Regions from separate parts of the Staphylococcus massiliensis genome, predicted to be linked through region 1. Evidence: predicted binding sites of a transcription regulator. Region 1 holds the regulator's gene; each other region holds the start of a gene.

Region 1 (7,632 bases):
GTAGTGACGTACAAGGTGATGAAGATATCAATAATTCCGGTGTCAACATTGCCTTTCAATTTAAATATGAAGATGAAGCGGATCGACAAGCAGCTGAAGCTTTCTTTAATAAAGCGATAGAAGGTGGTTGTGAAGCGAGTATGCCATTAGGCCGCATACCTTGGTCACCACTTTATGGTATGTTTGAAGACCCGTTTGGCATAACTTGGATGATTAACGCATATCAATAAAATAAAACCAGGCTAGGATAATAAATTCAATTTCCTTAAACAGCATGCTTTCCTGGGGCGTGGCCGGAGCCTGTAGTCTCCGGACTCATGCTACTCCCCTAGGAGTCAGCTGTTTTGGAAATTGCTTTATATAAAGCTAATTAGCTTTATTTCTCGACTTATATCCTAGCCTGTTTTTTTATTTATATTAATTTAGCTCTCACGTCATGTTTTGACATTTTGAATGGCTTTGTTGTAAACCGTTTTAGGAAATCCTGTGATACGTAATAACTCTATCGCATTACGTGTATCTGCAGGTCCTTCTTTAATTGTATAATCAAATAAAATTTCGTCATCTTCGATCTTTTCATTAAAGTGATAATTATCACACATATCATCAAGTAATTGCGTCAATTCAATATCATGTGTCGCAGCCATTAACTTCGTAGTAGGAAGGTTATGAATATGGCGTAATACTGCCTCTGACGCTGCTACGCGTTCTTTAGTATTGGTCCCTTTAAAGATTTCATCAATGAATAAGTAATAAGGATGCTTAGTCTGTATATCAACCAATCGCTTGATTGATTTAATTTCAGCCATGAAATAACTATCGCCACTCATGACATCGTCTGCATTTGCCATTGCTGTCCGAATGATTCCTGGTCGATACGTAAATGCCTCAGCCGTAACCGTTCGTACGGATTGAGCAAGTATCAAGTTAATCGCGATAGACTTCATAAATGTAGATTTACCAGAAGCGTTAGAACCTGTAATTAACGCGTCTTTATCAAATTCGAAGTCATTTGCCACTGGGTAAGATAATAGTGGATGATATAAATCTTCAAACGCTACTTGATTATTCGTAATCGTAGGTTCGATATAATAAGGTAATGTCTCTTGCCAAAGTGAAACGGCATATGCTGTATCGATATCGCCTACAAATTCGATACACTTAAACATTTCGTCCTCGTTATTTAAAAGCTTTTCCTTAAGTAAATTATAAATATGATAATCGATTAAGAATAATTGTTTAAAGAATGCGAATACCTGCCCCATAATCGAACTATCTTGGGCAAGTAGAAAGCGATACTTAAAAAGTTTACTAAACTTAGAGAAATCGATATCATGTTGGTCCTTAAGAACATCAAGCGTAGCTAATTTGTGTGCAGTCTCAATAACACGTCCTGCAAAGAATAAATCACCTAAATCCTTACTGATTACCATTAAATATTTATAGCTCAATGCCAAATTAATAACCATAGACAAGATTGTGACGAAGATAAACATCGGTGACACGAACCATAACGCGATACTAAGTAGCGGTAATAAGCATAGAAAGATAAAGCTTTTATGATATGTATTGATCACGCGCGTTTGCTTGTAAGTCGGGTAGGTACGTTTACCAATCTTTGAAAGTAGTGATGAAACGTTTAATCTAAATGTAGAATCCTCTTTAAAAGCCCTTAAAACCTTATTATCCTTCACTTGAAACATGTTTCGTAAGGTTGCGTATAGATGCATTTCACCAATAGAACTGAAACAATAGTTCATTTGTCTAAAGATTTGATCCATATTCACATCAGACCACGTCTTATCATCAATGAGTAAATGAGCGTTGTAATGAGGTGAACGAAGTCTAAAGTAATCATCGTACGAGGCATTCTTACGCTCAAAATCTTCATAAGGTTCCTGTCTATCCCACAAAGTTCTGAGTTTTTGCTTGAGCCTGATACGTTCGTTAACGATCGTAACTATGATAACAATGATAAACACAACGATGAGCAATCCGAAAAAGCTAAAAGCAGTCATAGAAACACCTTTCTTCAAAAGTTAAGTATATTGTATCAAATTTTTATAACATTTTTAACTGTTTCAATTTGTACGGTGTCAATAGGGAACATGCGTACTTATCAACAATTTGTGAACAACTTGGGGATAACTTAGGCATAATGGTGTGTATAAGCATTTGAAAAATGTGTATGAAATTTGTGGGTAGTTACAATTTACCTGTGGATAACTGGAATAACTCTGTGGATAGTTGGTAAATAAGGTCTTTTAGTGTGAATAAAGGTTGAATGTGTGGTGAATAAAAAATGTGGTAAGTGAAAAATTCTACTTACCACACAATTCTAACTTTGATACTCTGATAACTTTTCTTGTAATATTTCCCAGTTTTCCATAATCTGTTCTAATTCTTGTTCGGTTTGTTCTTTTTCATCAGCAAATGCTGCTGCTTTTTCAGGATCGTTAAATACCTCGGGGTCGGTTAATTGTTCATCAATAGATTCGATATGAGCTTCAAGTGACGAAATTTCTTGTTCAATAGAGGCTATTTCTCGCTCTAATTTACGAATCTGCTTCTTAGCTTCCTTATGATCTTGATACGACACATCACTTGTATCAACTTTAGAATCAGCGCCGTCTGACGCTTCTTCTATCGCATTCAGTGCACGTTCTTCTTCTGATTTATCAAGATAATATTGGTAGTTACCGATGTACATACGATGGTGGCCTTTCTGCATTGAAAAGACCTTCGTCGCAATCTCGTTAATAAAATAACGGTCGTGAGAAACAAAGATGATCGTGCCTTCGAAGTTTTTAAGTGCTTGTTCTAACATCTCTTTGGAATCGATATCTAAATGGTTAGTAGGCTCATCTAGAATAAGCACGTTATTACGTTCAAGCATTAATAAAGCAAGTTGTAGTCGCGCTTTCTCACCACCAGATAAATCGTTAATGACCTTTTTCACATCATCTTGTACAAATAGAAAGCGTCCGAGTATAGCTCGAACTTCCTTTTCAGGGAGATGCATGTATTGATCCCAAATGTAATCGAGGATTATTTTAGATGATTTAAACTCGGCTTGTTTTTGGTCATAATAGCCAATTTTTAGATTAGCACCGTATTGAACATGACCATTTAAAGCAGGTAAATCATTAGATAGCGTCTTAATTAATGTGGATTTACCAATACCATTAGGACCTATAATCGCGATGTGGTCACCTTTAGTCACATCAAAATGAATGCCTTCTGTGATGACATCGTTGTAGCCAATAGATAAGTCTTTAACATGCATCACATCGTTTCCAGTATTACGGTCGAAATCAAATTGGATATTAGCTTGTTTCGCATCCAACATTGGTTTATCAATACGTTCAATCTTCTCAAGTGTTTTACGACGACTTTTCGCCATACCACTCGTCGATGCTCTAGCGATGTTTTTATCAACAAAGGTTTCTAAGCGTTTAATTTCGTCTTGTTGACGTTCAAATTCACGCATACGTTTTTGATAATATTGATCACGTTGTTTGATAAACTGACCATAGTTCCCGATGTAATGTTTAACTTCACCTAAAGCCACATCGTATACTTGTTTAACAATTTTATCTAGGAAGAATCTATCATGGCTGATGATGATAATGGCGCCTTTAAAGAATTTTAAGTAATCTTCAAGCCACTCAGTCGTTTCCATGTCTAAATGGTTGGTCGGTTCGTCAAGTAACAGTAGGTCAGGCTCTTTCAATAACATTTGAGCAAGAGATAAGCGCGTTTTTTGTCCACCACTAAAGTCATTAATAGGGCGATCGAAATCAGCTTCTTTAAAATTAAGTCCATGAAGCACGGTCTTAATTTTACTTTCATATTGATAACCTTCAAGTTGTTCAAACTGATTAGATAATGTTTCGTATCGCGCGATGTGCTCTCGATAAGTTTCCGTATCATATTCATCAGCATGCACACTTAACCAATTCGTTTCTTGCTGCATCTTTGCTTCCATTTCCTTTAAATGGTTGAAAGGTTCAGACATTTCTTCGAAGACGGTCTTATTAGAATTTAACATCATTTGTTGTGTTAAGTAACCTAGTTTGAGATTCTTAACTTTAGAGATATGGCCGGCATCGTAATTTTCAACGCCTGCTATAATCTTCATAAGTGTTGACTTTCCTGCGCCATTACGACCAACAATACCAATACGTTCGCCAGTTTTAACTTCAAAGTTTACATCTTGAAAAATATCTTCTCCATCAAATGATTTTGTTATATTGTTTAATTGTAATAAAATCATTATTCCGCACCTCGCAATATGATTATTTTACATGATAAAGATATAAGTTGAAATAGTAACTGTTTATTTTGAGTGAACTATCAGTTATAATTAGGTATATTCTGTGAAAGACATCACATAAACTACTAATGGAGGGATTTTATACGGTGGAACATGATTCAGTAAAAATTCCACGTGCGACTTTAAAGCGACTTTCTTTGTATTATCGTTTTGTGAACACGCTAAAATCTAAAGGTGTAGAGCGTGTAAATTCGAAAATTATAAGTGAAGGTTTAAATATAGATTCCGCAACAATTCGTCGTGATTTTTCATATTTTGGTGAACTTGGTAAAAAGGGATACGGATACAACATAGATAGCTTACTTGAGTTTTTTAAATCTGAACTGAGTGAAAGCGACGAAATTAAAATAGGTTTAATTGGTGTGGGTAACTTAGGACGTGCGTTACTTACATATAACTTTTCAATTCATGATGAAATGACGATTACAGAAGCTTTCGATATAGATGAAGCGGTTGTTGGTAGTGATATCGGTAATGTGAATGTTAAGCATTTAGATGACTTACCAAAGGTTATTAAAGAAGAAGGTATTGAAGTGGTTATTATTACTACACCTGAAAAGGCTGCCCAAGAGGTAGCGGATTATGCGTCTAAAGCAGGTGTAAGAGGTATCTTAAACTTCACGCCAAGACGTATTACAACTTCAACAAAGGTACAAGTACATCAAATTGATTTAGGTATCGAATTACAATCCTTACTATTCTTTATGAAGAATTATGGTAAATAAAGCGCGATTTTAAGACACGAGGTAAGTGGTGAAAACCATTTATGTCGTGTCTTAAATTTAGGGTTGAAGTTTCTTCAAGTCTCTATTATTATTAAACTTATCATATAAGTCGGATATAAAGGAGATAAGTTATGACTTGGATCATTATAAGTGGGTTGATCGTTGGTATCTTACTAGGATTCGTCATGCAGCGAACGCGCTTTTGCTTAACTGGCGGCTTTCGAGATATGTACGTTCAACGAAATAATAAGATGTTTTATGCACTACTGATTGCGATTACGATACAAAGTATCGGATTACTTATTCTCACTCGCACAGGCTTACTTACGATTCATAATGAAACATTTCCAATTATAGGAACGATTATTGGATCGTTTATTTTTGGAGTAGGTATTATCCTAGCAGGCGGTTGTGCTACAGGTACTTGGTACCGAGCTGGCGAAGGTCTCATAGGGAGCTTTGTCGCACTTGTCTTTTACGCATTAAGTGCAGCAGCCACGAAACATGGTGTTTTAAAGCCTTTAATGGATAAGATTAATACGCATACCGTAGCGAACGCAGATATGGCTTCGTCTACAGGTGTGCCAATGTGGGTATTTGTGCTACTCTTAACGCTAATCACATTATTCTTTGTCGTTAAGACGTTACGTAAACCGAAACCTAAGATACCGATGCCTAAACTGAAGCAAAAGTATACTGGTTTCAGACATATTCTCTTTGAAAAGCGCTTCCACCCATTTGTTGCGGCAATAGGAGTTGGCTTAATCGCGTTTATCGCGTGGCCGATGAGTACGTCTACTGGTCGTGAGGGTGGACTTGGTATTACGACACCATCATCAAATATCGTTACATTCCTTGTGTCAGGTGATATGAGCGCGCTTGATTGGGGTGTCTCCTTAGTATTAGGTATCTTTATTGGTTCATACATCGCAGCTAAAGGTTCACGTGAATTTAAATGGCGTTTACCCGATAAAAAGACCATCCGTAATAGTGTGATTGGCGGTGTATGTATGGGCTTTGGTGCAGCAGTTGCAGGCGGTTGCTCGATTGGTAACGGTTTAGTTGCAACAGCTGCTATGTCTTGGCAAGGTTGGATTGGACTTGCTTCAATGATTGTAGGATCATGGTTTATGAGTTACTTCATGTTTGTAAGACCTATGAAGAAAGTACAGCACCAATCATCTACAGCGACTTCAAGTCGTGGTACACAAACGGCTTAATAGGAGGATTTGTTATGTTATATGAATTAGGAACAGTAGGAATGGTATGTCCGTTTCCATTAATTGAAGCTCAGAAAAAAATGAATGAGCTCGAAAATGGTGACGAACTTAAAATAGATTTCGATTGTACACAGGCAACAGAAGCTTTACCTAACTTCGCAGCTGAGAACGGCTATCCCGTTACGAACTACGAGCAATTAGGAGATGCTTCTTGGACGATTACAATTCAAAAAGCTTAATAGCTAAATGGGGGTCTGGGACATAATTTACAATTCCCTTAAACAGCATGCTTTCCTGGGGCATGGCCGGAGCCTGTAGTCTTCTAAAGTCCAACTCGTATTTTCAATACGATAGTTGGACTTACAAAGAAGCTCAGGCTTCTTTGTTCATAATAAAGAGCCCCAGCTTGCATAGCTTGTTAATTTGCTACGCAAATTTCTTTGCCGGGGCCCCGCCCTCTGAGTCAGCTGTTTTGAGAATTGTATGAAATAAAGCTTAAATGCTTTATTTCACGACTTATGTTTCAGACCCTTCTAATTTTAGAAATTGTGTTGACGCTAATTTTAATCACGATATATTAATGCTTTTTGATTTAATATACGTGAAATAATGATTACATTCCTGTTGATGTGATAAAATAAGGATAAACGTACTATTTCAATCGGAATGAGAAATAGGTTTGACTGGACTTTTAAAGAGGGGATGTTTTGACAATGCGCACATGGACAGAAAAAGAACAATTTCAACATTACGAAGATTTAACACCTGAAGAAGTAGAAGCATTAAAAGAGAAAGTGAATACCTCTATTTATAGACAAACCTACCATATTCAACCACCTACAGGCGTTATGCAGCAGATGTCTGGCTTAATATTCTATAACCATACTTATTTCATTCAAACGGTTAATTTCCCTAATGGCACAGATCATCAGTTACCATATTGGTACCATTTCAAAGGTGATCAACTTACGCATCTTAAACCGCATCATACATATATGACACCTGAAATCATCGACCAAGATCGTCGCTTAGGAGACGGTTCATCATTTATTTATGATAATGATTTATATATGATGTTCACAACTGTATCTAATGATGACGAACCAATTTATAAACAACACGTTGCTAAGCTTACGAATGATGGCTCGATTTTAAAGCAACAAGAAGTTGTGATTACGCATGATCAAGGCGATTTCAATATGGTTAGAGATCCGAATGTCGTGATGCATGAAGGTCGTATGTATGCATTTCTTGGTGGTCAGAATCAAGAGGGCAAAGGTACAATTATTGTTTACAAGGCAGTACATCCGTTTCAATGGACGTATGTTGGTGAAGTTCAAACGTCGTTCGT
Region 2 (7,632 bases), 1.0 Mb from region 1:
AACACTCTGATATGGACTTAGAAGGTAAGAACGCGGTTGTTATTGGTCGTAGCCACATCGTAGGTCAACCAGTAGCTAAGTTATTAATTCAACAAAACGCGACAGTTACAATCCTTCATTCTAGAAGTCAAAACCAACAAGAATTCCTTAAAAATGCAGACGTTATCGTAAGTGCTGTAGGTCGTCCTGGATTAGTTACTAAAGATGACGTTAAAGAAGGCGCAGTAGTTATTGACGTTGGTAATACACCTGATGAAAACGGTAAATTAAAAGGTGACGTTGAATACGACGAAGTTAAAGAAGTTGCTGGCACAATTACACCAGTACCTGGTGGTGTTGGCCCAATGACAATTACAATGGTGCTTAACAACACATTATTAGCTGAAAAAATGCGCCGTGGAATTGAATAAAGCGTATTCATTAAGGCATAGAAAAACCCGAACCTTCATATAAGGTTCGGGTTTTATTATTATACTTCTACACTTAAACGTGGAACGAATGTTTCAAAGTGAACTTTCGTCATATCTACGTGTAACGCTTTTAATTCTTTAACAATTGCTTGAATGAAGACTGTACCACCACATACATAAATTTCAGTGTTAGCCTCTAGATAGTCCTTCAACTCATCTTTTAATAAATAACCTTCAACTGATTTGTCATGAATGTGTAATTTAGCATTACCTTGTTCTGCAATTTCTTTTAAATCTTGTTCAAAAGGACTCTCGCCCGCTTTATCAGCAACTTGAATAAATTTAACATCTTGGCTTTCAGATGTAGCTTGTTTAAACATAGGAATTAATGGTGTAGTCCCAATGCCTGAACCGATAAATAATTGATCATGCTCAGGGTTGTGAACTTTGAAGCCACCTACTGGCGCTGATAATAAGATATCATCTCCTACACTAAACTCGTCGTGTAAGATTGCAGATACTTCACCTTCCATATCATTTTCAACATGGCGTTTAACAGCGAATTTCAAACTGTCTTGCGTACCTTCAACTACTGAATAATGACGCTTAGCACGATAAGGTAACTTTGTACTATTAACATCTACTGTAATATATTGACCTGGTACATATTGACTTAAATCAATACCATTAGTGTCTACTGTATACACTTTAATGTCAGAACGTTCTTCTTCAATAGATGTAATCTTAAATGGTTTGAAACCATCCCAAATCATAGAATCATAAATTTCTTTTTCAACTTGAATAAACGCGTCAGCGATTTCACCGTAAGCTTTACCCCAAGTTTGAATAATCGGATGACTCTCCTCTAACCCAACAACTTCTTGAATAGCTGCTAGTAAGTTCTCACCTACTATAGGATAATGTTCCGGAAATACTTGTAATGCACAGTGCTTATAACCAATCTCTTTTACAACAGGTAAAATCTTTGATAAATCATCGATATTTACCGCTGCAGCTAATACCGATTGTGCTAGCGCAGTAGATTGAAAGCCGCGTTTTTGGTTCGTTTGGTTAAACATATTTCTTAATTCTGGGTGTTGATTAAACATTCTATTATAGAATGTCTGCGTAATTTCAGTCCCTTGCTTTTGTAACACTGGCACCGTTTGTTGGATAATGTCTTTTTCTTCACTCGTTAACATAAAATCACTCCCGTAAAAATTTAACCTATACAATATTTATTATTAAAACTTACATGAAACACCATTTACCACTACAGTAAAAGCCATATAAGTTTCATAACGCTTACAAGATTTTGATAGAATTTTAATGCTATTTTAATAAAGATTAGGTATATTACGACCATAGATTGATGTAAAATCATAGGTAGTAATGTAACTTTATATATAACTACAATTTTGATTATCTTGGAGGCTTTATCACATGAACAAACTTTTACAATCATTATCCGCAATCGGAGTTTCAGCTACATTAGTATCTCCAAACTTAAATGCTGAAGCTACTAGTAACTCCATCCCTCAAATTAAAGGCGTTGAAGATGGTGTGATTGAACTTGGAGAAAACTTCAACTTAAGAAATGGCATCAGTGCTTACGATAAAGAAGACGGCGATTTAACAGATAAGATTAAAATTAATGGCCATGTGGATACTGATAAACCAGGTAAATACAAAATTACATATGAAGTTAGAGATTCAGATGGTGCTACAGATTTACACACGCGTTTTATCGAAGTAATTGACCAATAATCAAAATTAAATGAACACAAACTGGAGTTAACTTTAGCTCCAGTTTTTTTCTATCTCAATTTCATTGTAAATCTCATATTACGAAAAAGCACCCTAATTTCATGTCAGGAATTCCCCTAATTTCTTTCAAAATTTAATATTCGAATGAACTTAAAACCCCTTTTTATATGCCAAATTCACGCGTTTTTTCATCAAATTATTTACTAAAAGTTAAATATGACAGTTTTCACAAAATGTACACATATTCTTAACAAATCTTTGAACCCACGCCAGTCCCCATTTCACAACGGTTTAAGCAGATTTTTTACTTAAATTTATCGTTAAACCTCTTGTAAATATTGCGTAATATTTTAAAATTAGTGATAAGCCCTACATTTGTAGTATTAGGAGGTTAAGAAAGTGTCAAAATTTAAGTCTTTACTTCTATTTTTAGGCGCCGTTATCTTACTTAGTGGTTGTTCTAATTTAGAAGTTTTAAACGCAAAAGGGCCAATGGCAAGCGATTTAAAATTCTTAATCATTTATTCGATTATATTTATGCTTGTTATTGTTGCTGTGGTATTTATTCTTTTCATGATATTCAGTATTAAATATCGTTTAAAGAATACTGAAAAATCAGGAACGATGCACCACAACTCTTTACTTGAAACTGTTTGGTTCGTCATCCCTGTATTGATTTTAATCGCTTTAGCAATTCCAACTATACAAGCGCTATACAGTGCAGAGGAAAAACCAAAGAAAGAGGAAGATCCAATTGTAATTTATGCTACTAGTGCTGGATTTAAATGGTTCTTCAGTTATCCTGAAGAAAAAATTGAAACTGTTAACCATTTAACTATTCCTAAAGATCGTCCAGTAGTATTCAAGTTACAATCAATGGACACTATGACGAGTTTCTGGATTCCACAACTTGGTGGTCAAAAGTACGCTATGACTGGCATGACGATGGAATGGACTTTACAAGCTTCTGAAGAAGGTACATTCAAAGGTAGAAACTCAAACTTCAACGGTGAAGGTTTTGCGCGTCAAACATTTGATGTCAAAGCTGTAGACAACAAATCGTACAAAGAATGGGTTAAGAAAGCTCAAGGTGAGAAGAAATTAACTCAAGATACATTTGACAAACAAATTTTACCTATCACACCTAACAAAGAATTAACATTCAGTGGTACACATATGGCATTTGTTGATCCAGCTGCTGACCCTGAATACATCTTCTATGCTTATGATCGTTATAAATTCGTACCTAAAGATCCTAACTTCTATGATCAAAAGAAAGGTGTTTCTGATAAACCAGTTAAACCACCTCGTAAACCTCAAATCACAAACCCTAACTATGAACGTCATGGTATGAAGGCAATGATTTTAGGTAACAACGAATCTTATGACAGTGAATTCAAGAAAGAAGAAGACCACAACATGGATGAGATGGAAGAAATCTCTGAAGGTGCTAAGTCAGAAGACGCATCTAAGTCTAAGAAAAAAGAAAAAGAGCATGGAGGTGAACATTAATGAATTGGATTAATTTCCCTTTCCATGAACTTTTAGTTCAAGGTAACTGGATGATTACTCTTGCACAAATCAGTGCACCATTTATGGTTCTAGGAGTACTAGCTGTTATTACTTACTTTAAGTTATGGAAGTTCCTATACAAAGAATGGTTCACATCGGTCGACCATAAGAAAATCGGCTTTATGTACCTTGTTTGTGCAATATTAATGTTTGTTCGTGGTGGTATAGATGCTTTATTATTACGTACGCAATTGACGATACCTGATAATAAGTTCTTAGAATCCAACCACTACAACGAGATTTTCACGACACACGGTGTAATCATGATTATCTTTATGGCGATGCCGTTCGTAATTGGTTTAATGAACGTTATCGTTCCATTACAAATTGGGGCTCGCGACGTAGCATTCCCTGTTATGAATAACATTAGTTTCTGGTTATTCGTTTCTGGTATGTTACTGTTCAACTTATCATTCATTATCGGTGGTTCACCTGCTGCAGGTTGGACAAACTACGCACCACTTGCTGGTGAATTTAGTCCAGGACCAGGTGTTAACTACTACTTAATAGCTATTCAGATAGCAGGTATCGGTACCTTAATGACCGGTATCAACTTCTTCGTTACAATACTTAAACTTAAAACGAAGACAATGCGTTTCATGGAAATGCCGATGTTCACAGTTACTACTTTCGTAACTGCATTAATCATCATCTTAGCATTCCCACCTTTAACAATCGCATTAGCATTAATGACAGTAGATAGAATCTTCGGATCAACGTTCTTTACAGTTGCCGAAGGCGGTATGCCAATGCTATGGGCTAACTTCTTCTGGGTATGGGGGCACCCTGAAGTATATATCTTAATCCTTCCAGCATTCGGTATATTCTCAGAAATCATTCCTACATTTGCTCGTAAACGTTTATTCGGTCATCACAGTATGATTTGGGCAACTGCAGGTATCGCATTCTTAAGTTTCTTAGTATGGGTTCACCATTTCTTCACAATGGGTAATGGTGCTTTAGTTAACTCAGTATTCTCAATCACAACAATGTTAATCTCAGTACCTACTGGTGTGAAAATCTTTAACTGGTTATTCACACTTCATAAAGGTAGAATTTCATTCGAATCACCAATGTTATTCTCATTAGCATTCATACCGAACTTCGTTATCGGTGGTGTAACTGGTGTTATGTTAGCGATGGCTTCTGCCGACTACCAATACCACAATACTTACTTCTTAGTAGCCCACTTCCATAACGTAATTGTTGCCGGTGTCGTATTCGCTTGTTTAGCTGCCCTAATTTTCTGGTATCCAAAAATGATGGGTTACAAGTTACAAGAGAAACTTAACAAATGGTGTTTCTGGTTCTTCATGATTGGTTATAATGTGACGTTCGTACCGCAATATGTTTTAGGTTTAGATGGTATGCCACGTCGTCTTTACACTTACAGTAATGCTGATGGTTGGTTTATCTTAAACCTTATTTCAACAATCGGTGCTATCATCATGACAATTGGTTTCTTATTCTTAGTTGCCAATATCGTATGGAGTCACTTTAAATCACCACGTGAAGCTACTGGTGATAACTGGTACGGCTTAGGACGTACATTAGAGTGGTCAACAGCTTCTGCTAAACCACCTCATTACAACTTTGCTGTAACACCAGATTGGGATGACTATGATACTTTCGTAGACATGAAAGCTAAAGGTCGTCACTTCCTAGACAACAAGAACTACGGTGAAATTCACATGCCTAATAACACACACGTTGGTTTCTGGATGTCAATCTTCTTCACTATTGCTGGTTTCTTCTTAGTATTCGAAACAATCTTACCAGCAATCTTAGGCTTAATCGGCGTATTTGCAACTATGATTTATCGTAGTTTCGAAGACGAACATGGTTACCATATCCCTGAGCATGAAGTAAGACAAACTGAAGAACGTTTAAGAAACGAACGTATTAAAGAAAGGGAGGCTATGAGTCATGAGTAATCATACAAATACAATTGATGCGCAAACGCATGAAGGTAATTTGAATAAACTCGGCTTTTGGATCTTCCTGACAGCTGAATTCGCATTATTCGGTACGTTATTTGCAACATTATTAACGTTACAGCATGGTGGTGGTTATGGTGGCCACTTAACAACGGACTTATTTGAACTTCCACTTGTTCTAATTATGACGTTCTTACTTTTAATTAGTTCGTATACATGTGGTATTTCAATCTATTACATGCGAAAAGAAAAGAAAGCTTTAATGATGATTTGGATGATCATCACCCTATTACTCGGTGCAGGTTTCGTAGGATTTGAAATCTATGAGTTCGCACACTACGTACACAAAGGTGCTACTCTACAAGCTGGGTCATATTGGTCAAGCTTCTTTATCTTGTTAGGAACTCACGGAGCCCACGTTACGTTAGGTATTTTCTGGATTATTTGTTTATTAATTCAAGTAGGTATGCGTGGACTGAATAAGTACAATGCTCCTAAATTATTTATAGTAAGTTTATACTGGCACTTCTTAGATGTTGTTTGGATCTTCATCTTCACTGCCGTGTATATGATAGGGATGGTGTTTAGCGGATGAATACAATTGTAAAACATACATTAGGCTTTATCGCCTCAATCATTTTAACTTTACTTGCCGTATACGTAACGTTACACACTACATTAGCTCTAAATGCTAAAATTACCATCATTTTTGGTTTTGCTTTCATCCAAGCATTCCTTCAATTATTCATGTTCATGCACTTAACTGAAGGTCGCGATGGACGCGTTCAAGTCTTTAAAGTTATCTTTGCCATCATCATTACTCTAGCTATCGTTATTGGTACTTACTGGGTAATGCAAGGTGGACACGGTTCACACGTATAATAACCGTTAAACAAAGTCCCACAGCTTTATAAGACACCTAAGCTGATTAATTCTTCATTGAATTAATCAGCTTTTTTTATGTCTTGATTAACTGAATTATCTTCTCAAATATGATTCAATGGAAGTGAACTAAGCATAGGGAGGCGTAAATATGTCAATACCAATGATAATTGATACTGATCCAGGTATCGATGATGCTCAAGCCATTAGCATCGCTTTAAATCACCCAGAATTAGATGTAAAAATGATATCAACAGTTTACGGAAACGTTAGTATTCAAAATACCACTGCAAATACCTTAAAGTTAAAGGGCTTTTTCAAGAGTGATGTTCCAGTACATAGAGGCTCTTCGCACCCCTACCTATCGACCTTAATTGATGCACAAGACGTTCATGGTGCTTCGGGTATGGATGGCCATGAATTTGAAGAGGTTGATCAGAACGATCTCGCTTCACAAAATTCTATATTAGCGATGTACGAAACGATTAAAGCGCATGAAGACCCAATCACAATCATTGCTATCGGACCACTTACAAATATTGCTTTATTACTTCAAACATTCGGTGATATCTCAGACCATATTAAAGAAATAATTCTAATGGGTGGTAGTATAGTTGGCGGTAATGTTACGCCTTATGCAGAATTCAATATCTACTCAGACCCTGAAGCAAGTCAAATCGTGTTTAAATCTGGTTTACCTATCACTATGGTTGGTTTAGATGTTGCGTATAATAGTATGCTTAATCAAGAGGACCTTAAAGAATTACAACGTATGGGTAAAACTGGGGAAATGCTATTCAATCTTCTAAGTCGTTACAGAAGTGATGATTTTGATAAAGGTGTTAAGATTTATGATGTATATACACTTATTTATCTACTGCATCCTGAATTATTTGAAGTAGCTGAAGCATATATAGAGGTTGAATATCGAGACGAAACGTATAAGGGGCAGACATTTGTTGATGAGAAATCTAAATATCCTAATGCAACCGTTGTTAAGGATATCGATAAAGAGGCATTCAAATCTCACTTCTTTAAAGCATTAATTCACTGTCCATAAATCA
Region 3 (7,632 bases), 180 kb from region 1:
GCTTCAATCTTGAAACGACCGGTGCAATAATCGGTTGCCCTAGTAAAATTAAGCCACCATTAATCGTCCATAATAAACTATATTGACTCATTGATATATTTAGCGATTGTGTAAATGATGCAATTGTTGTTTGCCATTGTACATAACAAATCCAACATAATACGAACATGACACACAATGTAATCAAGGCATTAAAACGCTTTTTGTTTTGTACGTGCGTCATTCCTTCAAACGTTTCATTCTGCTTGACAGTGGCGTTGTACTTAATTCTAAATTTAAATAAAGCGATAAAAAAGAAAGTTACATACATGAGCAAGTTAGCCATAAAGATATAGTTAAAGCTAAGCTCTGCTACGATACCTCCGAGTGCTGCACCTAATGCAACGCCGATGTTCTGCGCGAGGTAAATCGCATTAAACGTTGTCCGTCCACCTCTTGGCCAAGAAGCTGCAGCTAAAGCGAATATTGCTGGAACAATCATACCGCCACCAAAGCCAAGTATAATCAGCCATATCGCATACCATGGCCAACCGTGGAATAGATTAAGCAATATCGTACTCATCAAACTTAAACTGGTTCCTAACATAATGGTAAAGAAACCACCTATTTTGTCGAAAAGCGTGCCACCAAGTAGATTACCAACGACCATTCCTAATGAATTGACCATCAATACAACACCAGCTGTACTTAAACTCTTACCGAGTTCTTCTTTCATGTATATGGTATTTAATGGCCATAGAAAGCTTGCACCAGTGATATTAATGGCCATACCAATTACGAGCCACCAAACACTCTTAGGCATATTCATGTGTATGACTCCTTTCTCTTTTTTGTCGATTCATCCCCACTATACCATAATATATGTTAAAATCTTGAAATAGTATATCACAGAAAGGAATATCAAATTATGGGAAATCATTTTCCTTATGCTTTTGAAGATAAACGCTATCATACATGGAATTATCACTTAAAAAATAAATTCGGTCAAAAGATATTTAAAGTAGCTTTAGATGGCGGTTTCGATTGCCCTAATAGAGATGGTACTGTTGCCCACGGTGGTTGTACATTCTGTTCAGCTGCAGGTAGTGGTGACTTTGCAGGTAATCGTGCAGATCCAATCGAAGTTCAATTTAAAGAAATTAAGTCTCGTATGCATGAAAAGTGGCACGAAGGTCAGTATATTGCTTATTTCCAAGCATTTACGAATACGCACGCACCTGTAGAAGTACTTCGTGAAAAATATGAAGCCGCTTTAAGTGAAGAAGGCGTAGTCGGCTTATCTATCGCAACTCGTCCTGACTGCTTACCAGATGATGTTGTTGAATATTTAGCAGAACTTAATGAGCGTACGTATCTATGGGTTGAACTCGGCTTACAAACAGTGCACCAAGAAACATCAGATTTAATTAATCGCGCCCACGATATGGATTGTTATTACGAAGGTATCGCCAAGTTACGCAAACATAACATCAATATATGTACACATATCATCAACGGTCTACCTGGCGAGGACTACGATATGATGATGGAGACTGCTAAAGAAGTTGCGCAAATGGATGTCCAAGGCATTAAGATTCACCTTCTTCATCTTTTAAAAGGCACGCCAATGGTCAAACAATATGAAAAAGGCATGCTACAATTTATGACTCAAGATGAATATACGAACTTAGTATGTGATCAACTTGAAGTTTTACCTAAAGAAATGATCGTACATCGTATTACAGGTGATGGACCAATCGATTTAATGGTCGGACCAATGTGGAGTGTCAATAAATGGGAAGTACTAAACGATATTGATAAAGAATTAGCAAACCGTGATTCAGCTCAAGGTGCTAAATTCGAGAAAAAGGTAATCCAATGATTGTTGAACGCATTCTTCCCTTTGCTAAATCTTTAATCACATCACATATTTCTGAAGATAGTATTGTTATCGATGCAACTTGTGGTAATGGTTTGGATACACATTTTTTAGCTCAACAGGTTCCTGAAGGACATGTTTACGGCTTTGATGTGCAAGAAGTTGCGATAAAGTCAACTCAAGTCAAAGTATCCTCATTTGAAAACGTTACCCTATTCCAAGAGAGTCACGAGCACGTAAAATCATGTATTCCGCATCACGATCACCAAATTAACGCTGCTATCTTTAACTTAGGTTATTTACCTAAGGGCGACAAATCCATTACGACTAAGAGCCATTCAACTATAGAGGCGATTAAAAACATTTTTGATATCTTAACGGTAGAAGGCATCATAGTTATCGTGATCTACCCAGGGCACGACGAAGGTAAAATTGAAAAGGATGATGTACTTCAGTACCTTGAGTCATTACCACAAGATAAGGCACACGTACTTAAGTACGCATTTATTAATCAGAAAAATAACCCGCCATTTGTTTGCGCCATTGAAAAGAGAGCATAAAAAAACAGGGTCGTTGACGGTTTGGATGTCATATTCCAAATCATCAACGACCCTATTTGTATGGCTTATATTTTACAAGTATCGATAATTGCTTTTAAGTTATTGACTAAGGCATCTTCTTGAGATTTAATCTCTTCACAAGTATACGTAACAAGGGCATCTTTTTTATCTTTAAAGTCTTCATTGAAATGAATAATAACTGTACGCTCGTCGTTTTCAGGGCGTTCTTTATAAATCCATTTCTTTTCTACTAAATCATTAAAAGTGCGTGTACGTTTATATGATTTAACCTTAACATACTTATCCATTTCTTTTAGTGTCATTGAACCCTTGTGCCATAATGTTATAAGTATTAAGAATTCGTCTTTAGTTAATTTATATTCTTTTTCAATACTCTCAAAGATTGTATCGATATCTTTTTGTAATTCGTCAAGTAATACGACATCACTTACGTTATATTTTGGTGTACTTGCCATACTTAGCCCTCCCTATAAAGCATATATATAGGTTTATACCCCAAAATAATATTTTTTAACCATGATATTTATTTAAATAATTAATTTTAGGCTACATTTTAGTAAATTATACTAAGTAAGCTTTTATACAAGGTGTGAAACTGAATCTTGAATTTCTTTTAACACACTTACAGAGTGATTGAATTGTTCTGTTTCTTTTTCATTAAGTGGTACCTCAATAATATTACGCGCACCATTTTTGTTAACGACAGTTGGAACACCTACATAAACATCTTCTTCTCCATATTCACCTTCTAAATAACTTGAAACCGTTAATACGTGATTTTGGTTACGTAAGATTGCTTTAGTGATGTGCATTAAGCCCATAGCTACGCCGTAGTACGTCGCGCCTTTTGCTTTAATGATGTCATAAGCTGCATCGCGCGTCTTAACAAAAATTTCATCAATGAGTTGAGATTTCTCTGGATCGTTCTTTAAGATATCATATAGTGGTTGGCCAGCGATATTCGCATTTGACCAAACTGGTAATTCTGAGTCACCATGCTCACCAATAATTTGCGCGTGAATACTTGATGGTGATACGTTAAATGTCTCACTTAATAAATACTTAAATCTCGCTGTATCAAGAATAGTTCCTGAACCAATAACACGTTCTTTAGGTAGTCCTGATGTTTTTAAAGTTACGTAAGATAACACATCTACCGGGTTTGTAGCGATTAAAAAGATACCATCAAATCCGCTTGCCATGATTTCAGAAACGATTGATTTAAAGATCTTAGTATTTTTTTCTACTAATTGAAGGCGTGTTTCACCAGGCTTTTGAGCTACCCCTGCACAAATGACTACTAAATCTGCATCCTGACAGTCTTTATAGTCACCCGCTTTAACTTTCACAGGTGACATGCCGTAAGGTGCACCATGATTTAAATCCATTACATCCCCTAATACTTTCTCTTTGTTTAAATCAATGATAACAAACTCATCTGCAACACCTTGGTTGACCATCGCAAATGCATAACTTGATCCAACAGCACCATTACCTACTAATACAACTTTTTTACTTTTTTGTGACTCCATACTTACTTTCCTCTCCCATTCACATATAGTTATGTGATTTATTTCACAAACTAATTATAACAAGTATCTTTTGCTTTTTCAATGCTATTCAAATAAAATTTTAAAACATAAAAAAATAGGCGAGAACATTAAATTCTCACCTATTCATGACATACTTTATTTAACTTCTTCCGCTGAAAAGCCAATTGAATAAATACGATTATTTAAGAATGATAGGATGTATCTTAGGACATAATCCCTTTCTGGTTCGTTATGTATTTCATGGAATAACCCTTCCCAAACTTTGAAGTACATTTCGTTCGTTTTTAAGACTTTAGGAAGGCGCGCCATCGCTTTAACATCAGAGATTTCATCTTCACTACCATACATGATACACATTGGAATTGGCGGGACGTCTTTTAAATGATCCATCGTGTCTTTCATCTTGTGAATAACTTCTTTAAACCAATGATAACTTACCTTACGAATCATTAAGCTATCATCTTTCGCATCTTCAATGACATCTAAATTACGTGTTAAATCGTGTAATTCAATACCTATATCAAATTTAGCATCTTTATTTAAACTTCCAAAATTTGATGCAAGTGCTTTCTTTCGGAACTTGTTACTTTGGTTAAATGAAACAAGTGGTGATATTAAAATAACGCCCTCAAGGTTTAATTTAACGCGTTCTAATAAATTAAGTAAGATTAAACCGCCTAATCCAACCCCTAATACAAACACTGGTAATTCATATTCTTCAGCGATTCGAACCCAATCAAGCACGCGTTCGTGATACACTTCGAACTTTTCAATTTGCCCTTTATTCATACGAGAAGTTTGGCCTTGTCCTGGTAAATCTCCCATAATCACGTGAAAGCCATTTCTACGTAATTTCGTAATTAAATAAGCATAGCGCCCAGTATGCTCTAACATATTATGTGTAATGACGATTACGCCTTTAGCTTCTTTTTCAGCTTCCCATTTCCACATCTCTAAAGCCCCTTCTATAAGAAATTCATACATTTTTATTGTATCAAAATTTATATGTTAAAAACCATTTTAAAGTTTAGGTACTTTACTATTATTATCACAAATTTACTGGTCTAAAACTCATCATTAGATAAGGATTCTTCACATTTCCCCTTTTTGAAAAGCCAAATAAAAAACCACAGCATTCACTGTGGTTTTAAGGCTCTATAATAAATTCGGTTGGTGACCTCATTCGAGGTCATTAGCCGAATTATTTTTTGTACTAAAAGAACGCATTTATCTCTATAATTGTAAGTGACCAAACTAACAAAAAGGAGATAATGCGCCTGTGAATAATTTTATAACAGAACTCTTAAGATTGAAAGAACCAAATTTAGTCATCGAGGAAAAGACTGATGAAAAAGAAATAAAAGGAAGAATCTATATAATGCTTTATGGGGTTCTCTCTTCCAAAGCTGATAAGTGTCAACACTGTGGTATCACTAATCATCAACGCACTATTATAAAGCATGGATTTCGAGTAATTAATGTTAAATTACCACGCCTAAGTGGGTTTCCATGTCTACTAGAATTAAAGAAGCAACGCTATTTGTGTCACAATTGTAATCGAACTTTTGTAGCTGAAACATCTATAGTAGATAAGTATTGTTGCTTATCTAACAACTTGAAAATGTTTATAGCTGACAAAGTTAGAGAAGTACGTTCCATTAAATCTGTTGCCGAATCTTGTTGTGTATCATCACCTACGGTGGTTCGAATCATTAAACAAACCGTTGATGAAATTAGACATAAAGTAGGTTCGCATTTGCCTGAGCACATTATGATGGATGAGTTCAAAAGCGTTAAAAATGTTGATGCTTCAATGAGTTTCATCTATTGTGACAGTACTTCTCATCAAATTATTGACATTGTCAGTGATAGAAGAAAGTTTAACCTCAAAAACTACTTCATGAAGTTTGATCTTTACGCAAGAAAGCGCGTTAAGACAGTATGTATAGATATGTATGAACCATACATGGATCTAATATCAGATGTTTTCCCTAATGCTTTAGTTATTATTGATAGATTTCATATCGTTCAGGCAATTAATCGTGAGATTAACCGTACCCGAGTTAAAGTCATGAATCAAGCTAGACGTAATAGGCGCCCACTTTACAATAAATATAAACGGTATTGGAAACTACTTTTAAAACCTAAGTTAAATCTTAACGCTATAAACTATAAATATCATCGATTATTCAAAACTTTAATTACTGAAAAAGACATCGTTTCGTACTTATTATCTAACGATAATACGCTCAATAACACTTACGAGATAGGACAAGAATTAATACTGGCATTGAAGCATAATGATATTGATTTATTTCGATCAGTACTGTATAAATCTCGTCAAAACCACATTTCAGAAGGTTTAATGAGAGTACTGCGATCATTTATGAAGTATTTACCCTTCATATGTAATACTTTAAATCACCCTATGATAACTAACGGTCCGATTGAAGGCATAAATAATAAAATAAAATTACTTAAAAGAAATGCTTATGGTTATAGAAATTACGCAAACTTTAGAGACAGAATATTACTCATGTCACGCTTATATAAACTTAGACAAAGAAAAACACCTATGCATGAAGTAGCATAGGTGTAGAATGATTGCTTGAAGACTCCCGTGGCTCTGTGAGTAAGGGAGATCCAAGCGAAGCTTTAGCTCCCAACGAGCGCCACAGGAAAGCGAAAAGCAAATCATTCGTCTACGGTTTTACCAACCGAATTTGACGTAGAGCCGGTTTTAAAGTCCCTTATTTTTAAGCTAAATTAAATTTCTTACGCATAAACGGTAAATTTGTAATTAACATTGCTAATAAAATTTCATAGAACATTGGGAATAATTTTGCTAAGAATAAAGTGAACCAATTTTTGAAGAATGCGCCGATTCCTTGGCCACCTGCGTCAAAGTTAGCAATGATCGTGATATCGATTAAGTTTAATACGATAACTACTGCAAAGATAACCCATGCCTTCTTAAGAAAGATTGTAGCAATAACTGCTAATAGCGTAATAATAAGAAGTTCGAAAATAAAATATTGAATAAATTTATCCAGTTGATGACCGAATATGTAGAAACCTAAATCTCTAAACATAACCTCAAAACTCCTTTTTCCAATCTACATTCATATTTTACCATGGTTAACACGATTTAATTTTAAAGATATAGTAAATTTTACAAGGTGTTATTTACACTAAATTTACATTACTAAGGCGTTATTTACTGGAACAGTTAGATGTATTTACATATTGTTTCTTATAATAAGTGAACGATTCTTAAACACTGTCATAATGGTTAAAAGGACTTTTAAAATAAATCAATATAAATTTACAATAGATTATCATGGCATTCACATATACATGATAAGTTGGAATTGAATACGAATACGATTAATAGGAGTTAACTATGAAATTTATCTTAAAATGTATTTTCATAATCTTATTATTATGTGGTGCACCTGTTGTAAACAGTGTATTGCAGCAACCTATTGATGCGAAGGCAAACGCGGTAAATGTTAAGTAATTGTCTAAAAATTATCAATAATTTGAAATAAAGTATGTGAAAACGTTTTCCTCATTTCTGAATCGTGATACACTAGTAAAAAGAAAAGAAATGGGAGGAATTTTCATGGGCTTATTTAAG
Region 4 (7,632 bases), 340 kb from region 1:
GACCAATAATAAATATCGCGATTGCGAGATATGGGAAGATAACCCATAAAAATTGATTAATCACGGCCTGACACCTCACTTTGATGTTCAATACATTGTTTAAGTGTTTCTCTTAACCCTTTAATTAAGTAGTAGTACGGATTTTGCTTCTCCTTAAGATAAGTCATAATCGGATACGTGCCATCTTCAACGATCATTACGAGTAAGTGCGCATTCTCTTGAGCACGCTTATCGCCATCGAAGTTTGCTGCATACAAAAATTCTAAGATTAGCGGCAGATAATCCGATAGTTCTTGGTCAACCATTTGAAGACCGAACATTTCATATAGAACCTTTAATTTCGCAAGCATTTGACCGCGCTCTTTTTGCGTATCAAATTTGTTAAAAGTCATGTGAAGCGTCGCCTTCTTATTAAAATCAAACGTCTCTGTATATAACGTTTTCATTTCAGAGAGACTGCGTTCATTTACAGCCTCTCGATATTGTTTAATCCAAGGTGTAGCTGGGTGCGATGCATCAAAAATTTGATCGACTGTCTTTGGATGGAACGTTAACTTTTCGGGAAAGTTCAGTTGCTGACTCATAAAACCAAATGTATCTTTATAGTGTTTTAACGTCGATAAATTAATCACGGAAGATGCCTCCGTAGAAGTTGTCGTTATAAATTTCTTGTCCTGATTTTCCTGCTGCTACTGGAACGCCGCAACCATCACAATCTGCCCCGAAGTGTTCGCCGCCATAACCTTGGCTACCTTGTGCACGATACGTATCCATATACGCTTCTTTGTGAGACGTTGGGATTACAAAGCGATCTTCGTATTTCGCAATCGCAAGTAGTCGATACATATCCTTTGTTTGTCGTTCTGTTAAACCTAATCGAGCTAAACGGTCTGTGTCATAAGGTTTACCAGTTGTTTGCGCTCTCATATAACCACGCATCATCGCCATTCTTTGAAGTGCTGTCTTAACCGGTCTTGTATCCCCTGCTGTTAATAGGTTCGCAAGGTATTCAATTGGTAAACGCATTTCTTCGATAGCTGGGAAGATTGCATCTGGGTTGTTAATTGAATCTTTACCTTCAAAGTAGTTCATGATTGGGCTTAATGGTGGGCAATACCAAACCATTGGCATTGTACGGTATTCAGGGTGTAATGGGAACGCAAGCTTGTACTCAATCGCAAGTTTGTAGATTGGAGAGTTTTGAGCCGCTTCAATCCATTCCATTGAAATACCATCTTTCTCTGCTTGTTCAATGACATCTTCATCAAAAGGATCTAAGAAAAGGTCTAATTGCTTTTCGTAAAGATCTTGTTCATTTTCAGCAGAAGCCGCCTCTTGAACACGGTCCGCATCATATAAAAGCACACCTAAGTAACGCATACGACCAGTACATGTTTCAGAACACACTGTTGGAAGACCTGCTTCAACACGTGGGAAACAGAATGTACATTTCTCAGCTTTATTCGTTTTCCAGTTGAAGTAAACCTTTTTATAAGGACAACCTGTCATACAGTAACGCCATCCACGACATGCATCTTGGTCTACAAGTACGATACCGTCTTCGTCGCGTTTATACATCGCGCCTGATGGACATGACGCCACACAACTAGGGTTCAGACAGTGTTCACATAAACGTGGTAAGTACATCATGAACGTTTGGTCGAAGTTGAATTTAATTTCTTCTTCGATTTTTTGGATGTTTGGATCCATAGGTCCTGTTACATGTCCACCTGCAAGGTCATCCTCCCAGTTAGGACCCCATTCAAGATTTAATTTATCTCCTGAGATAAGTGATTCAGCACGCGCTACAGGTGAGTGATTACCATGTTTTTTCGTAGTTAAGTTCTCGTAGTTATACGTCCATGGCTCATAGTAATCTTTAATGACTGGCATATCAGGATTGTAGAAAATTTTACCGAGTGCAATCTTAGATAAACGACTACCAGATTTAAGTTCTAACTTGCCTTTTTTATTGAGGTGCCAACCACCTTTATATTTCTCTTGGTCTTCCCATCGTTTTGGATAACCGATACCTGGTTTCGTTTCAACGTTGTTAAACCACATATATTCTGCACCTGGACGGTTTGTCCAAGTATTCTTACATGTAATACTACATGTGTGACATCCGATACATTTATCTAAGTTAAGTACCATTGCTACTTGTGCTTTAATCTTCAAGCCAGTCAACCCCTTTCATTTTTCTAACTGCAACGTAAACATCACGTTGGTTCCCTATTGGTCCATAGTAGTTAAAGCCGTAACTAATTTGTGCATATCCCCCAACAAGTTGTGTCGGCTTTAAGTGAATTCTAGTTGGTGCGTTATGTGAACCACCACGTGTATCTGTAATTTCAGAACCTGGTGTTTGAATGTGTTTGTCTTGTGCGTGGTACATGAACATCGTACCTTTAGGCATACGGTGTGATACGACTGCACGTGCCGTTACAACACCATTTCGGTTATATACTTCTAACCAATCGTTATCCGCAATATCATGTTTCGCTGCGTCTTCGTTTGAAATCCAAACGGTTGGACCACCACGGAATAGCGTTAACATATGTTGGTTATCTTGGTATGTTGAGTGAATATTCCATTTACCATGTGGCGTTAGATATCTAAGTACTAATGTATCCATGCCGCCTTTAACTTTTTTATCTTTCGTTCCGAATACCATTGGCGGTAATGTCGGTTTGTAAACTGGTAAACTTTCACCGAACTGTTGGAATACTTCGTGATCGATATAGTAACTTTGACGACCTGTTAAAGTTCTGAATGGAACGAGTCGTTCGATGTTTGTCGTAAATGGTGAATAACGACGACCAAGTTTGTTTGAACCTGGGAATACGGCCGTAGGAATAACTTCACGCGGTTGTGCTGTAATATTTAAGAATGTAATCTTCTCTGAAGCACGTTCGCTTGAAATATCCTTTAATTCCATGCCAGTTTGATTTTCTAAATCATCGTATGATTTTTGTGATACGCGGCCGTTTGTCGCTGACGAAATATTGAGTATCGCATCTGCTACGCGGCGTGCCGTATCGATTCGTGGTTTTTGTGACTTAACTGTATCGTCTTCCCAAGTACCTACCATACTCTTTAATTCATCGTATTGTTCTTTTACTGAAAAGCTCACACCGTGAGCGCCGACTTTACCTTTTTCAAGGAGTGGTCCAAGTGAAACGAATTTATCGTAGATTTGCGTGTAATCACGTTCTACAATTGCGAAACCTGGCATTGTTTTACCTGGAACGGCTTCAACTTCGCCTTTAGTCCAGTCTTTGACTTTTCCTAAAGGTGTCGCGATTTCTTGGGCTGTATCATGCGCAAGCGCCGTTGTCACAACGTCTTTGTAAGTTCCAGTCAAATGGACTTTTGCCATATCGGAGAAAGTCTTCGCTAACGTTCTATAAATATCCCAGTCCGAACGTGACTCCCAAAGTGGATCGATTGCCGGATTGAATGGGTGTACGAATGGGTGCATGTCTGTTGATGACAGGTCGTGTTTTTCGTACCAAGTTGCTGCTGGAAGTACGATGTCTGCGTATAAAGGCGTCGCTGTCATTCTGAAATCTAAAGCGACAAGTAAGTCTAACTTACCTTCTGTGTCTTCACGCCATACGATTTCTTCTGGCTTATCTTGTTCGTTTGGTTCAGCGAGTAATCCTGATTTCGTACCGAGTAAGTGTTTCATGAAGTACTCTTGACCTTTAGCTGAACTTGAAATTAAGTTTGAGCGCCATACGAATAGTGTCTTCGGATGGTTTTTGCGAAGGTCTGGATCTTCAACTGCAAATTTTGTTTTGCGAGATTTAACAGACTCTATTGCATGTTTAAGTACGGCTTCGTTTGAGTTATCGCCTTGTTCTTTCGCTTCTTCGCCAAATAGTAAACTGTTTTTATCGAATTGTGGATACGATGGTAACCAACCTAGTCGAGCAGCCGTAACGTTGTAGTCAGCCGGGTGCTGGTGCTTGATGTCTTTTGCTAAAGGAGACTTAAGCTTATCGACACCAGACTCTTCGTATTTCCATTGGTCAGTTGCGAAGTAGTACCAACTTGTTGCGTTTTGAAGTCTTGGGACTGGCTGCCAATCTTTGGCAAAAGCAACTGTGCTCCAACCTTCGATAGGACGACATTTCTCTTGACCTACATAGTGCGCCCAGCCACCACCGTTAACACCTTGGCAACCACATAGCATTACGAGGTTAAGGATTGAACGGTAGATTGTGTCTGAGTTGAACCAGTGGTTGATACCTGCGCCCATGATAATCATTGAGCGTCCGTCAGTGTCGATTGCATTCTGAGCGAATTCTAGACCTACTTGCGTTACGAGTTCAGGTTTAACGCCTGTAACTGATTGTTGCCAAGCTGGTGTGTAAAGTGATTCAGCGTCGTCGAAACCTTTAGCTTCTAATCGGTGGTTGAAACGTTTCACACCGTACTGACTCGCCATAAGGTCGAATGTTGTCGCGATATATGTTGTTTCGCCGTTTTGTAATGTGACTTTGCGAACTGGAATTGGGCGTTTAAAGACACCGTTTCCTTCATTGTCGAAGTACGGGAATTGGATTTCTACGATGTCGTATGTGTCGTTAGCGATTGTCATAGATGGGTCGATTTGTTGACCGTCTTCAGTTTCGAGTTTTAAGTTCCATTTCTTGCCTTCTTCCCAACGTTGACCCATTGTACCGTTTGGAACGACAAGATTATTTGTAAGGTTGTCTAGTACAACCGGTTTCCATTCGCCTTTTTCTGTAGCGTGGCCAAGGTCACTTGCACGAAGGAAACGACCTGCTTTAAGACCGTTCTCGTCTTCGTCTAACATGATGACGAATGGCATGTCTGTATATTGTTTAGCATAGTTGATGAACATTTCTGATGGTTCATCGATGTAATATTTCTGTAGAATAACGTGCGTCATTGCTTGTGCTACTGCAGCGTCTGTACCAGGGTTAGGTGCGATCCAGTCGTCTGCGAATTTAACGTTTTCTGCATAGTCTGGTGCTACTGACACAACTTTTGTACCTTTGTAACGTACTTCTGTCATGAAGTGTGCGTCTGGTGTACGTGTTAGTGGTACGTTTGAACCCCACATCATGATATAAGCCGCGTTGTACCAGTCACTTGATTCTGGTACGTCAGTTTGTTCACCCCAAATTTGTGGTGAAGCAGGTGGTAGGTCGGCATACCAATCGTAGAAGCTGAGCATTTCGCCACCTAATAAGTTGATAAAACGTGCACCAGAAGCGTAACTAATCATAGACATCGCTGGAATTGGTGTGAATCCTGCGATACGGTCTGGGCCGTCCTTTTTAATTGTGTAAATCAGTTGAGCTGCGATAAGTTTAGAGATTTCTTTCCATGATACGCGGATATGACCGCCTTTTCCTCGAGCAGACTTATAAATTTTAGCTTTGTCTGGATCTTCAACTATTGAAGCCCAAGCTTTGATAGGATCTTGGTGTTCGTCCATTGCTGCTGTCCATAAATCCCATAATTTTCCACGAACGTATGGGAACTTAACTCGGAGCGGACTATATTCATACCAAGAGAATGACGCTCCACGCGGACAACCTCTAGGTTCAAATTCAGACATATCAGGTCCACAACTTGGGTAGTCAATTTGTTGGTTCTCCCAAGTGATTACACCATTCTTAACGAATACTTTCCATGAGCAAGAGCCCGTACAGTTAACACCATGTGTTGTACGAACTACTTTGTCGTGGCTCCAACGCTCACGATACATTTTCTCCCATTCACGACTTTTATTTTCCAAAACAGACCAATCACCATTAAACTTTTCCGTAGGTTTAAAGAAATTCAATCCAAATTTAACCATCAATAATCCTCCCTTAATATCGTCCCGTAATTCATACTATGATTGTACAATTTTTCACAAGGCATAGATATTAGGGAATAACCTATATAGATGTTGGAAAACCCTTATTCTTTGAAATTATGATGTGGTAGATGGAAGTGCGGAGGTGAGAGTTGGGGATAGGGTGTTGATGGGGGGAGTGCTGGGATAAGAGCCATGTCATGGCTTCACTTGGCTCTTACAAGCAATTTAGAGCCATGTCATGGCTTCACTTGGCTCTTACAAGCAATTTAGAGCCATGTCACCTCTTCACTTGGCTCTTACAAGCGATTTAGAGCCATGTCACCTCTTCACTTGGCTCTTACAAGCAATTTAGAGCCATGTGACCTCTCAACTTGGCTCTTACATACGATCTACAGCCAACACGCTTACCCATCGCTCACTAAATAAAATACTTTTTATTACGAACACCTTTATATATGAAGAAATCATTACTAATCCTTCTAACAGTATTAAAGCTCGCCCCTTCACACCAGGCCATAGCTTCTTTCAAAGTGAAACCGTCGTCCTTAATATAGTAAAGCTCCTTCAAATGCTCATAATACACGTCACGCTTAATAAAGTTAGAACCACAACGCGTACATCTTACAGTTTTCTTATGAGGTACAGGTTCTATGAATCCAATTTCCTTACAACAACTACAACGCAAACCGGTCCTAGCCTGATCCAGACCATAAGGCTTTTCAAAATTTAAACGGTGGGTTAAATCTATCTGCTGGGTACGTATCTTATCCAATATAATTTGATCTTTCGAGGTAAAACGCTGAGGAAATAAAGTAGGAATTTTGTGAAGTTCGGTCGGCAATAAGGTAAACCCGCGGTGCGGTATACCTCCGCTCAAAGTAAACGTCGGATTCGTATACACTACGTAAGCACTGACCGACATACTCAAGCCCGCTCGCTTCAGTACCATCTTAAGCTCGTTCACCTGCTTCAACAATTGTACATGCGGCGCCGCAAACCTAAAGCCTTTAGCCGACTCGAGCGCATCGCCGTCGTACTTGTAATCGCCACTATAATGCTTCACTTCAAATATCATCGCCTGCTTTCCGTTAATCACCAGAAAGTCGATCTCCAAAGGGTGCATTTGATTAAAGTACAAATTGCGCCCATACACAATCCGGTCGACCGCTTTCAAGTGCTTTTCAAAGAGGGACTCACCCTCCAAACCGACCTTAATATTCTTAATCTTACTCGCAGTTTTAGAATCCACATCACATCTGCCATCAATCGCTAACCAGTACGCATTCATCATTTCGTTGATGTTCATATCTTGTTGCTCCTCTTCATTAAATTTCTTTAACTATATCACCTTTCAATGCCCACGCCCACCATACTTTAAAAGCCACATACAATTACTCAGAAACTGCGCAAATTCCATTTCCAAATGAATAAAATTGCAGACGAAATCTACCCCGCACCAACCTAAAACCTATGATATATTAGGTATAAATCATTTGAAGGAGTTGGAATTATGGACTTAGACATGATTATCATCATCATACTATTCGGGTTTCTATCCGCATTTATCGATTCAGTAGTTGGCGGCGGTGGACTCATCTCAATTCCAGCCCTACTCGCAATCGGCTTACATCCCGCTACGGCCCTCGGAACAAACAAACTCGCAAGTTCATTCGGATCGCTCACATCAGCCATCACATTCATTCGCGCGCGGAAAGTCGACTTACATATCGTCAAAAAATTATTTCCGCTATCATTCATAGGTTCGGTCTTCGGGGCACTCATCGCAACCC

Evidence for each region. Region 1 encodes Rex, which represses fermentation and respiration genes when NADH is low (regulators of the CRP and FNR family bind a similar motif). Its sites were predicted from a motif close to TTGTGAAATATTTCACAA; they were not measured.
Region 2: the regulator Rex is predicted to act here: its motif matches at 2,392-2,409, upstream of qoxA (cytochrome aa3 quinol oxidase subunit II).
Region 3: the regulator Rex is predicted to act here: its motif matches at 4,003-4,020, upstream of ACF3N8_RS06715 (L-lactate dehydrogenase).
Region 4: the regulator Rex is predicted to act here: its motif matches at 5,882-5,899, upstream of ACF3N8_RS03930 (nitrate reductase subunit alpha).

Annotation. Positions count from the first base shown of each region.
Region 1 covers NZ_CP171119.1:1,182,898-1,190,529, forward strand. Annotated here, with positions in the region: gene ACF3N8_RS05640 (VOC family protein) at 1-230, shown strand, start outside; gene ACF3N8_RS05645 (DNA mismatch repair protein MutS) at 435-2,018, opposite strand; gene ACF3N8_RS05650 (ABC-F family ATP-binding cassette domain-containing protein) at 2,339-4,276, opposite strand; gene ACF3N8_RS05655 (redox-sensing transcriptional repressor Rex) at 4,405-5,061, shown strand; gene ACF3N8_RS05660 (YeeE/YedE family protein) at 5,193-6,281, shown strand; gene ACF3N8_RS05665 (sulfurtransferase TusA family protein) at 6,296-6,520, shown strand; gene ACF3N8_RS05670 (GH32 C-terminal domain-containing protein) at 6,995-7,632, shown strand, end outside.
Region 2 covers NZ_CP171119.1:2,180,570-2,188,201, forward strand. Annotated here, with positions in the region: gene folD (bifunctional methylenetetrahydrofolate dehydrogenase/methenyltetrahydrofolate cyclohydrolase FolD) at 1-410, shown strand, start outside; gene ACF3N8_RS10515 (globin domain-containing protein) at 470-1,612, opposite strand; gene ACF3N8_RS10520 (DUF5011 domain-containing protein) at 1,854-2,177, shown strand; gene qoxA (cytochrome aa3 quinol oxidase subunit II) at 2,577-3,689, shown strand; gene qoxB (cytochrome aa3 quinol oxidase subunit I) at 3,698-5,683, shown strand; gene qoxC (cytochrome aa3 quinol oxidase subunit III) at 5,676-6,281, shown strand; gene qoxD (cytochrome aa3 quinol oxidase subunit IV) at 6,278-6,568, shown strand; gene rihC (ribonucleoside hydrolase RihC) at 6,720-7,628, shown strand.
Region 3 covers NZ_CP171119.1:1,362,333-1,369,964, reverse strand. Annotated here, with positions in the region: gene ACF3N8_RS06735 (MFS transporter) at 1-808, opposite strand, end outside; gene ACF3N8_RS06730 (TIGR01212 family radical SAM protein) at 908-1,861, shown strand; gene ACF3N8_RS06725 (class I SAM-dependent methyltransferase) at 1,858-2,418, shown strand; gene ACF3N8_RS06720 (MarR family transcriptional regulator) at 2,484-2,894, opposite strand; gene ACF3N8_RS06715 (L-lactate dehydrogenase) at 3,018-3,971, opposite strand; gene ACF3N8_RS06710 (alpha/beta fold hydrolase) at 4,128-4,943, opposite strand; gene ACF3N8_RS06705 (ISL3 family transposase) at 5,272-6,585, shown strand; gene ACF3N8_RS06700 (hypothetical protein) at 6,749-7,084, opposite strand; gene ACF3N8_RS06695 (proline dehydrogenase family protein) at 7,618-7,632, shown strand, end outside.
Region 4 covers NZ_CP171119.1:840,538-848,169, reverse strand. Annotated here, with positions in the region: gene narI (respiratory nitrate reductase subunit gamma) at 1-64, opposite strand, end outside; gene ACF3N8_RS03940 (nitrate reductase molybdenum cofactor assembly chaperone) at 57-632, opposite strand; gene narH (nitrate reductase subunit beta) at 625-2,178, opposite strand; gene ACF3N8_RS03930 (nitrate reductase subunit alpha) at 2,168-5,839, opposite strand; gene ACF3N8_RS03925 (nuclease-related domain-containing protein) at 6,261-7,148, opposite strand; gene ACF3N8_RS03920 (TSUP family transporter) at 7,353-7,632, shown strand, end outside.